DNA from 3 places in the Dermacoccus sp. GAS27A genome. Region 2 is predicted to be linked to each of the others. Evidence: predicted binding sites of a transcription regulator. Region 2 holds the regulator's gene; each other region holds the start of a gene.
What was found. The regulator HrcA, encoded in region 2, represses chaperone genes, less so after heat shock. The targets are predictions, from matches to a motif close to TTNGCACTCGNNNNNNNCGAGTGCNAA.
Positions count from the first base shown of each region.

Region 1: a site for HrcA is predicted at 2,185-2,211, ahead of groES (co-chaperone GroES). Genes of this name have one in related genera too.
Region 3: a site for HrcA is predicted at 1,545-1,571, ahead of groL (chaperonin GroEL). Genes of this name have one in related genera too.

Region 1 is NZ_JBIYDW010000003.1:292,726-296,001, forward strand. Features, by position in the region: gene groL (chaperonin GroEL) at 1-1,551, opposite strand, end outside; gene groES (co-chaperone GroES) at 1,697-1,990, opposite strand; gene ABH936_RS04995 (THUMP-like domain-containing protein) at 2,282-3,276, shown strand, end outside.
Region 2 is NZ_JBIYDW010000008.1:70,478-73,753, forward strand. Features, by position in the region: gene ABH936_RS09925 (16S rRNA (uracil(1498)-N(3))-methyltransferase) at 1-312, opposite strand, end outside; gene dnaJ (molecular chaperone DnaJ) at 316-1,449, opposite strand; gene hrcA (heat-inducible transcriptional repressor HrcA) at 1,514-2,536, opposite strand; gene ABH936_RS09940 (DUF3097 domain-containing protein) at 2,808-3,276, shown strand, end outside.
Region 3 is NZ_JBIYDW010000011.1:71,921-75,196, forward strand. Features, by position in the region: gene ABH936_RS12010 (SGNH/GDSL hydrolase family protein) at 1-382, opposite strand, end outside; gene ABH936_RS12015 (uracil-DNA glycosylase) at 379-1,053, opposite strand; gene ABH936_RS12020 (DUF3263 domain-containing protein) at 1,134-1,412, shown strand; gene groL (chaperonin GroEL) at 1,725-3,276, shown strand, end outside.

The sequences.
Region 1 (3,276 bases), on a different contig from region 2:
GAGGGTGTCGGTCGTGAGCACCATCGAGGCGATGGAGGCGGCGTTGGTGAGCGCGGAGCGGGTCACCTTGACGGGGTCGATGATGCCGGCGTCGACGAGGTCGATGTACTCGCCGGTCGCGGCGTCGAGGCCCTGGCCGACGGGCAGTTCGCGCACCTTGGAGACGGCGACGTAGCCCTCGAGGCCGGCGTTCTCGGCGATCCAGCGCAGCGGCTCGGCGATGGCCTTGCCGACGAGTGTGGCACCCGTCGCCTCGTCACCCTCGAGCGAGAGGGAGTCGAGAGCGGACGACGCGTGGATGACGGCCGAACCACCACCTGCGACGATGCCCTCTTCGATGGCCGCACGCGTGGCCGCGATGGCGTCCTCGATGCGGTGCTTCTTCTCTTTCATCTCGACCTCGGTGTGCGCACCGACGGCGATGACGCAGACGCCGCCGGCGAGCTTGGCGAGGCGTTCCTGGAGCTTCTCGCGGTCCCAGTCGGAGTCGGTGCGCTCGATCTCGGACTTCAGCTCCTTGACGCGGCCCGCGACGTCATCAGCGGCGCCGGCGCCGTCGATGATCGTCGTGTTGTCCTTCGTCACCTGGATGCGGCGTGCCTGACCGAGCGAGTCGAGGTCGGCGTTCTCGAGCTTGAGCCCGACCTCCTCGGCGATGACCTGGCCACCGGTGAGGATCGCGATGTCCTGCAGCATCGCCTTGCGGCGGTCGCCGAAGCCGGGGGCCTTGACGGCGACGACGTTGAACGTGCCGCGGATCTTGTTGACGACGAGGGTGGAGAGGGCCTCGCCCTCGATGTCCTCGGCGATGATGAGCAGCGGCTTGCCGGACTGCACGACCTTCTCGAGGACGGGCAGCAGGTCGGCGATGGCCGAGATCTTGCCCTGGTTGATGAGGATGTAGGCGTCCTCGAGGACGGCCTCCATGCGCTCGGGGTCGGTGACGAAGTACGGCGAGAGGTAGCCCTTGTCGAACTGCATGCCCTCGGTGTACTCGAGCTTCGTCTCGGCGGTCGAGGACTCCTCGACGGTGATGACGCCGTCCTTGCCGACCTTCGCGAACGCCTCACCGATGAGGCCACCGATCGTCGCGTCCTGAGCGGACAGCGAGGCGACCTTGGCGTAGTCGTCCTGACCATCGACGGGGCGCGCGTTGGCGAGCAGCTGGTCGTTGATGGCCGTGACGGCCTTGTCGATGCCGCGCTTCAGGCCGGACGGAGCAGCGCCCGCAGCGACGTTGCGCAGGCCCTCCTTGACGAGCGCCTGGGCGAGAACCGTCGCGGTCGTCGTACCGTCACCGGCGACGTCGTTCGTCTTGGTGGCGACCTCCTTGGCGAGCTGCGCGCCGAGGTTCTCGTACGGGTCCTCGAGCTCGACCTCGCGGGCGATCGTCACACCGTCGTTCGTGATCGTGGGGGCGCCCCACGCCTTGTCGATGACGACGTTGCGGCCCTTGGGGCCGAGCGTCACCTTGACGGCGTTGGCGAGCGCGTCGACACCGCGCTCGAGGGACTTGCGGGCGTCGTCGTTGAATTCAAGCGTCTTGGCCATGGTTCAACCTTTCGTTCGAAGGCGCCGCGCGGCGCGTGACGCGCGCAGCGGAAGAGTGTGGGGTGCGAGTGAGAGGAAAGGACGAACCCGGCCCGGCCGTCAGACCTGAGCCGGGCTCGTCGTCACCTGCTGGCTCGACGGATCGTCAGGAGACGACCGCGAGCACGTCGCGAGCGGAGAGGATGAGGTACTCGGTACCGGCGAACTTGACCTCGGTGCCGCCGTACTTCGAGTAGATGACCTTGTCGCCGACGGCGACGTCGACCGGAACGCGGTTGCCGTGGTCGTCGATGCGACCGGGGCCGACGGCGATGACCTCGCCCTCCTGCGGCTTCTCCTTGGCGGTGTCCGGGATGACGAGGCCGGAGGCCGTGGTCTGCTCGGCCTCGACGGCCTTGACGACGATGCGGTCTTCGAGCGGCTTGATGTTGACCGACACGGTAGGACCTTCCCTTTCGCAGACCGCCCGATCTTCTCGGGCGGGACGGATGCTTTCGTTCCCTGGCCACACCACCCACCGGTGGCGGTGTGGCATGCATGTGGGCCGATATCGCCTCGCCGTCGCGGGGGTCGAGGGATGAGCTCACTGGCACTACCCAGGGGTGAGTGCTGGAACCGAATCTAGTAATGCCGTTGGCACTCGGTCAAGCCGAGTGCCAACTCGTTTCCGATGTTCGCCCACAGCGCATCGGGGGCTGCTCCGGGGGCCCCCGATGACACAATGGCGGCCATGGATGCGAGCGTCGTGCACGAGTTGTTCACCGACGACGGACGCGCGCTGCTCGCCTCGCTCCCGCCCTACGAGGAGAAGAACGTCGTCATGCTGACGACGCGGCTGCGCGCCGCAGGGCACTCCCCCGAACTCGTCGCCGCTGCGCTCACCCAGTCCCGGCTGCGGGCCAGGGCCGTCGACAAGTTCGGTGATGCGGCGGCGTCGATGTTCTTCACCCCCGACGCCCTCGAACAGGCCACGCGCGCACCCATCGCCCGTCTGCACGCGCAGCGGTTCCTCGACGCCGGGGCGAGCCTCGTCATCGACGGTGGCTGCGGAATCGGTTCCGACGCCGTCGGATTCGCGCGAGCCGGGCTCGACGTCATCGGCGTCGAAGCGGATCCGGAAACCGCGGCTCTGGCCGCCCAGAACCTTGCGTCGTTTCCCGGCAGTCGCGTCGTCACGGGGCGGGTCGAGGATGTCGCGGCTTCGCTCGACCAACCCGGGGCCGCCCGGTGGTTCGACCCGGCACGCCGCACGCCCGGCGTCGCCGACATCCGCGGGCGCACGAAGCGCACGTTCTCCCTCGCGGCGCTGACGCCGACCTGGGAGCTGATCCAGCACGTCGCGGCTGCCGCCCCCGCGGCAGGCGCCAAGCTCTCGCCGAGCCTGGCCCATCACGACGTGCCGAGCGGTTGCGAGGTCGAGTTCGTCTCCTACGCCGGCGACGTCGTGGAGGCGAGCGTGTGGTGGGGCGCCGCCGTCCGTGACGTCGGCAGAACTGCGACGATCATGCGTCCCCGACCGGGCGGCTCGAGGTCGTCCGGCGATCGCGTCCCGCCCGACGTCCTGCACGTCATCGAGGCCGACTTCGACGGCATCGACGCCGCGCCCGCAAGCCGCGCGTCACTCGGACCGTACTTCTACGAGGCCGACAAGGCGTTGACGCGCAGCGGCCTCGTCGGGGCGCTGCTCGACGCCACGGGCGGCCACGAGTTCACGCCCGGACACGG
Region 2 (3,276 bases):
CGTCGCCGCCTCCACCGCCTGCAGGTCGCGATCGCCCTTAGCGAGCGCCTGGACGAGCGTGAACGTCACCGCCGGCGGCGTCTCGCGCGTCACCTCGCGCACGTGCGCCGTCAGCTCGCCCTTCGTGGTCTCTGCGACCACGGCGTGCGCGACGAGGCCGTGGCCGTCGGCGAGCAGGATCTGCTCACCGACACCCATCCGCTTGACGGTGACGGCGTGGCGTCCCTCGTCACCCGCGAGCACGACGGGTGCACCCGGCGGTATGTCGTCGGACAGAGCGCCGGGTGCGACGAAGTAGAGGTGCGCGGTCACGCCTCAGCCCTTCCAGGCCTGACGCAGCTTGCCGAGCAGGCCCTGGTTGACGGGCTGGAACTTCGGCGCCGGCGAGTCCTCTCCGCGCGACTCGGCGAACTGACGCAGCAGGTCGGCCTGCTCGGCCGTCAGCTTGCTCGGGGTGCGCACGTTGGCGTGCACGAGCAGGTCGCCGCGGTTGTCGGTGCGCAGCCGCGTGACGCCGAGGCCCTTGAGGGTGATGACGTCGCCGGGCTGCGTGCCGGCCTTGATGTCGATGTCGCGCGAGCCGTCGAGCGTCTCGAACGGCACCGTGGCGCCGAGCGCCGCGGCCGACATCGGCAGCTCGAGCGAGCAGTGCAGATCGTCGCCCTGACGCTGGAACATCGGGTGCTTCTCGACGCGTACCTCGACGTACAGGTCACCGGCGGGGCCGCCGCCGGGGCCGACCTCGCCTTCACCGCGCAGCTGGATGCGCGTGCCGGTGTCGACGCCGGCGGGCACCTTGATCGTGATGGTGCGCGTGTCGCGCTTGCGGCCGTTGCCGTCGCACTCGAAACACGGGCTGTCGATGATGTCGCCGTACCCCTGGCACGCGGTGCACGGACGCGACGTCAACACCTGGCCGAGGAAGCTGCGCTGCACCTGCTGCGTCTGCCCCGCACCGCCGCACACGTCACACGTGTGCTTGCCCGTGCCGGGACGCGAACCGTCGCCATGACAGGTCGAGCAGACGACGGCCGTGTCGAACGTCAGCTCCTGCTCGCCGCCGAAGACGGCCGTGGCGAGTTGGATGTCGAGCGGCAGCAACGCGTCCTGGCCGTGCTGGACGCGGCTGCGCGGGCCGCCGCCTCCCCCTGCGGCACCCCCCGTGAAGAACGCGTCCATGATGTCGCTGAAGCTGAACCCGGCGCCACCGAACCCGGCCCCGGCGCCACCGCCGGGCGCGTAGGGGTCGACGCCCTGGTCGTAGGCCGCCTTCTTCTGCGGATCGCCGAGCACGTCGTAGGCCTGCCCGACGCGCTTGAACTCCTCGGCCGCCTCCGGGGAGGGGTTGACGTCGGGGTGCAGCTTGCGGGCCTTCTTGCGGTAGGCGCGCTTGATCTCCTCGACGGAGGCCTCACGCGTGACACCGAGTTCGGCGTAGTAGTCGTTCACGAGCATCCTTGCTTTCGACGGGTGAAGATTTCGTCACTCATGTGGTCGTGGTGCGCCCGAGCCATCACTGCTCGAGAAGTTCGGAGACGTAGCGGGCGACCGCGCGCACGTTCGCCATCGTCTGCGGGTAGTCCATGCGGGTCGGGCCGAGCACGCCGAGCGTCGCGACGGCGTCGCTGCCGTAGGCCGTCGTCACGAGCGAGGTCGACTCGAGGCCTGCGAAGTCGTTCTCGGCGCCGATGCGGACGGTCACCTCGTGCGTCGGATCGTCGTCGCGTGTGCTGATGAGGCGCATGAGGACGACGTGCTCCTCCAGCGCCTCGAGAACACGGCTGACGCTGAGGCCCGCGTCGTCGCGCAGCCCGGCACGCGCGAGGTTCGCCGTCCCCGCGAGCACGACGCGCTCCTCCCGGTCCTCGGCGAACACCGCGGCGATCGTCGCGACGATCGTGTCGACGTCAGCACGCTGCCCCGGCTCGAACTCCGCGCCCAGCTCGGTCATGGCCGCGGCGGCCTCGGTGAGCAACCGCGCGCCGGAGACCTTGTTGACGCGCGCTCGCAGCGTCTGGACGAGGCGCTCGTCGTCGGCGGAGGCGACGGAGACGAGACGCTGCTCGATGCGACCTGAGTCGAGGATGACGACGAGCGACAGGCGCCCCTCGGCGACCGGCACGAGCTCGATGTGCCGCACCCGTGAGCGCCGCAGCGACGGGTACTGCATGACGGCCGCCTGGTTCGTCAGCGTGGCGAGCAGCCGGGCGGTGCGCTCGACGATGTCGTCGAGGTCGACGCTCTGACGCAAGAACGTCTCGATCGCGCGACGCTGTGTCGCGCTCAGCGGCCGCACCTGGCTGAGGCGGTCGACGAAGATGCGGTAGCCGGCATCGGTGGGCACGCGACCGGCCGAGGTGTGCGGCGCGGAGATGAGACCGGCGTCCTCGAGGGCCGCCATGTCATTGCGGATCGTCGCGGCGGAGACGCCGAGCTGATGACGTTCGAGCAACGCCTTCGAACCCACCGGTTCGGACGTCGCGACATAGTCCTGCACGATGGCGCGCAGCACCTCGAGCCGACGTTCGTCGCTCATGCGCTCACCTCCCGCGCCTCGATACCGTCCTTCGATCTGCAGTCCGTCCAAGATTGGCACTCACGCCGAGCGAGTGCCAAATCATGCGGGGTGTGTTCGCCCACAGCGTCGCGGGCGATTCCCTCGCGCCGTCGTCCATCGTCCGTCGGTCGGCAGGCGCGCGCTCCCCGGCCCTCGGCGACGCCGCGACGGGCGCCTGGCTGCGCCCGCGGCCATCGTTCTCGGCGCGCCGCGACGGCGGTTGTCGGTGGGCGGTTCTACCCTGATCGCCATGACCGACCGTTACGGCTCCGACGTCCTCTCCGGCGATTGGCGCGCGCCTCGACGTGGGCGTTCGCGCGAGGTGCCCGCTGAGCTCGACGTCGTCGTCGAGGACGCCCAGAGCGGTTACGTCGGCGCCGTCGTGCGCGTCGAGAAGTCGGGCGGGCAGCACGTCGTCTTCCTCGAGGACCGCTTCGGCAAGGCCCGCGGATTTGCGCTCGGCGCCGGCTTCCTCATCGACGGCGAACCCGTGACACTCGTTGCGCCCCGACCCGCCACCGCCGCGCGCCTCGCCGAGCAGCAGACGCAGGCCGGGCGGACGGCGTCCGGTTCGCTCGCCGTCCCCGGGGCGAAGGCGCGCGTCGCGCTGGGTTCGCGAATTTTCGTCGAGGGTCGGCACGACGCCGAACTCGTCGAGAAGGTGTGGGGTGACGACCTGCGCATCGAGGGCGTCGTCGTCGAATACCTCGAGGGCGTCG
Region 3 (3,276 bases), on a different contig from region 2:
CCTCGAGCTGATCGGCAACGTCGTCGAGGTCGACGTTCGGGCGCATGATGTTGTTGCCGCCGCCGACCATGCTGACGAGGTCGGGCTGCATCGCGAGCGCGGCGTCGAGCTGCGGGCCGACGACGTCGGCGAGCAGCTTGCCCCGGATCGCGAGGTTCGCGTACTCAAATGCGTGCCCCGCGCCGTCGGCGACCTGAGCGAGGTCGACGGCGAGCCGGTCGGCCCAGCCGAGGTAGGCGTCGTCCTGACGCGGGTCGGGGTCGCTCATGCCCTCGGTGAAGGAGTCACCGATGGCGACGTAGCGCCGCCACGTCCGCTCGTGGCCGCTGCGGGCCGCGGGCGCCTCTTCGGCGGTACGGGTGTCGGGGGTCGTGTCTGTCACGGGATGCGCCAATCGATCGTGTGCGTGCCGAGTTCTTCGAGCAGGGCGTTGGTGCGGCTGAACGGCTTGCTGCCGAAGAAGCCGCCGCGGGCCGACAACGGTGAGGGGTGGGCCGACTCGACGGTCGGCGTGTCGCCGAGGTGCGGCGCGAGTGAGCGCGCGTCGCGCCCCCACAGGATGGCGACGAGGGGCTGCTCGCGCTCGACGAGCGCGTTGATCGCCGTCGCGGTGACGTGCTCCCAGCCCTTGCCGCGATGGCTCGCCGGCTTGCCGGGCTGCACCGTCAGGACGCGGTTGAGCAGCAGCACCCCCTGATCGGTCCACGCCGACAGGTCACCGTGCTCGGGTGGGGTGATATCGAGGTCGTCGTGCAGTTCGGTGTAGATGTTCGCGAGGCTGCGGGGGATGGGCCGCACGTCGGGTGCGACGGCGAAGCTCAGGCCGATCGGGTGCCCGGGCGTCGGGTATGGATCCTGGCCGACGACGAGGACGCGCACCTCGTCGAACGGCTGCGTGAACGCGCGCAGCACGGCGTCGCCCGCAGGCAGGTAGCCGCGCCCCGCGGCCACCTCGTCACGCAGGAACGCCCCCGCGGCGGCGATGTGCTCGGCGGCGGGCGCGAGGGGTTCGACCCAGCTCGGGTGGACGAGTTCGTCGTACGGACGAGGCATGTGTCCAACCTATCGCGCGGGTCTGACAACCCGCCCCGAGCGCGGTTGGAACGGGCCGGGCGGCCTCGTATCCTGAGCGGATGGCCATGATCGAGACCCCCGCGGGTGCCCACGTGCCCGGTGACGCCGACGCGCCCGGGCTGAGCGAGCGCGACCGTGCGATGCTCGCCTTCGAACGCGAGTGGTGGAAGCTGCCCGGCGCCAAGGAAGCGGCGATCAAGGAGCGCTTCGGGCTGACGAGCACGCAGTACTACCAGCAGCTCAACAAGCTCGCCGACACCGAGGCGGCGCTCGCCGCGGATCCGTTGCTCGTCAAGCGGATCCAGCGACGCCGCGCGGGGCGTCGACGCACCGTCTGAACCGCGGCTCAGCGCGCCGCCACGTCCCCACATGTCGCCGCTCTCGTGGCGCCGCAGCCCATCTTGGCAGCCGCACGACAGACGTCGGGGTGCCGCTGTGAGCGAACAACACGCGGGTGCGCGCGCGGAGGGTTTGCACTCGGTGGGGGCGAGTGCTAATCATGGGGTTAGCACTCTGATCGTGAGAGTGACAAAAGCCTGACTGCAGCAGTGAGGGTTCGGGGCGCGCCGACATGACCGGCGCGTGATCGGGTCCGTCCGTCGCGGGCGCTGATGTGGTCGATCCGAACGTCACGTGGAGGAACCACAGCCATGGCCAAGACCATTGCTTTCGACGAGGAGGCCCGTCGCGGCCTCGAGCGCGGCATGAACACGCTCGCCGACGCCGTGAAGGTGACCCTCGGCCCCAAGGGCCGCAACGTCGTCCTGGAGAAGAAGTGGGGCGCCCCCACGATCACCAACGACGGTGTCTCGATCGCCAAGGAGATCGAGCTCGAGGACCCGTACGAGAAGATCGGCGCCGAGCTCGTCAAGGAAGTTGCGAAGAAGACCGACGACGTCGCCGGTGACGGCACGACGACGGCCACCGTCCTCGCCCAGGCGATGGTGCGCGAGGGTCTGCGCAACGTCGCGGCCGGCGCGAACCCGATGGCGCTGAAGCGCGGCATCCAGACGGCCGTCGACGCCGTCAGCAAGCAGCTGCTCGAGCACGCCCAGGAGATCGAGACGAAGGAGCAGATCGCTGCGACCGCGTCCATCTCCGCCGCTGACCCGCAGATCGGTGAGCTCATCGCCGAGGCGATGGACAAGGTCGGCAAGGAAGGCGTCATCACGGTCGAGGAGTCGAACACGTTCGGCCTCGACCTCGAGCTGACCGAGGGCATGCGCTTCGACAAGGGCTACATCTCGGGCTACTTCGTCACCGACACCGAGCGCATGGAGGCCGTCCTCGACGACCCGTACATCCTCATCGTCAACTCGAAGATCTCGAACATCAAGGACCTGCTGCCCGTCCTGGAGAAGGTCATGCAGTCCGGCAAGCCCCTCGCGATCATCGCCGAGGACGTCGAGGGCGAGGCCCTGTCGACGCTCGTCGTCAACAAGATCCGCGGCACGTTCAAGGCCGTCGCCGTCAAGGCTCCCGGCTTCGGCGACCGCCGCAAGGCGATGCTCGGTGACATCGCGATCCTCACGGGCGGCCAGGTCGTCTCCGAGGAGGTCGGCCTCAAGCTCGAGTCGACCGAGCTCGACATGCTCGGCCGCGCCCGCAAGATCGTCGTGACGAAGGACGAGACGACGATCGTCGAAGGTGCCGGCGACGACGAGCAGATCAAGGGCCGCGTCGCTCAGATCCGCGCCGAGATCGAGAACTCCGACTCCGACTACGACCGCGAGAAGCTGCAGGAACGCCTCGCGAAGCTCGCCGGCGGCGTCGCCGTCATCAAGGCGGGTGCCGCGACGGAGGTCGAGCTCAAGGAGCGCAAGCACCGCATCGAGGACGCTGTGCGCAACGCGAAGGCAGCCGTCGAGGAGGGCATCGTTGCCGGTGGTGGCGTCGCGCTCATCCAGGCGACGAAGGACGCCGAGTCGGCCTTCTCCGCTCTCGAGGGCGACGAGGCGACGGGTGCGAACATCGTTCGCGTCGCTGCCGAGGCTCCGCTCAAGCAGATCTCGACGAACGCGGGCCTCGAGCCGGGCGTCATCGTCGAGAAGGTGCGCTCGCTTCCCGCCGGTCAGGGTCTGAACGCTGCGAGCGGTGAGTACGTCGACATGATCGCCTCGGGCATCATCGACCCGGCGAAGGTGACGCGTTCGGCGCTGGAGAACGCTGCGTCCATCGCGGCGCTGTTCCTCACGACCGAGG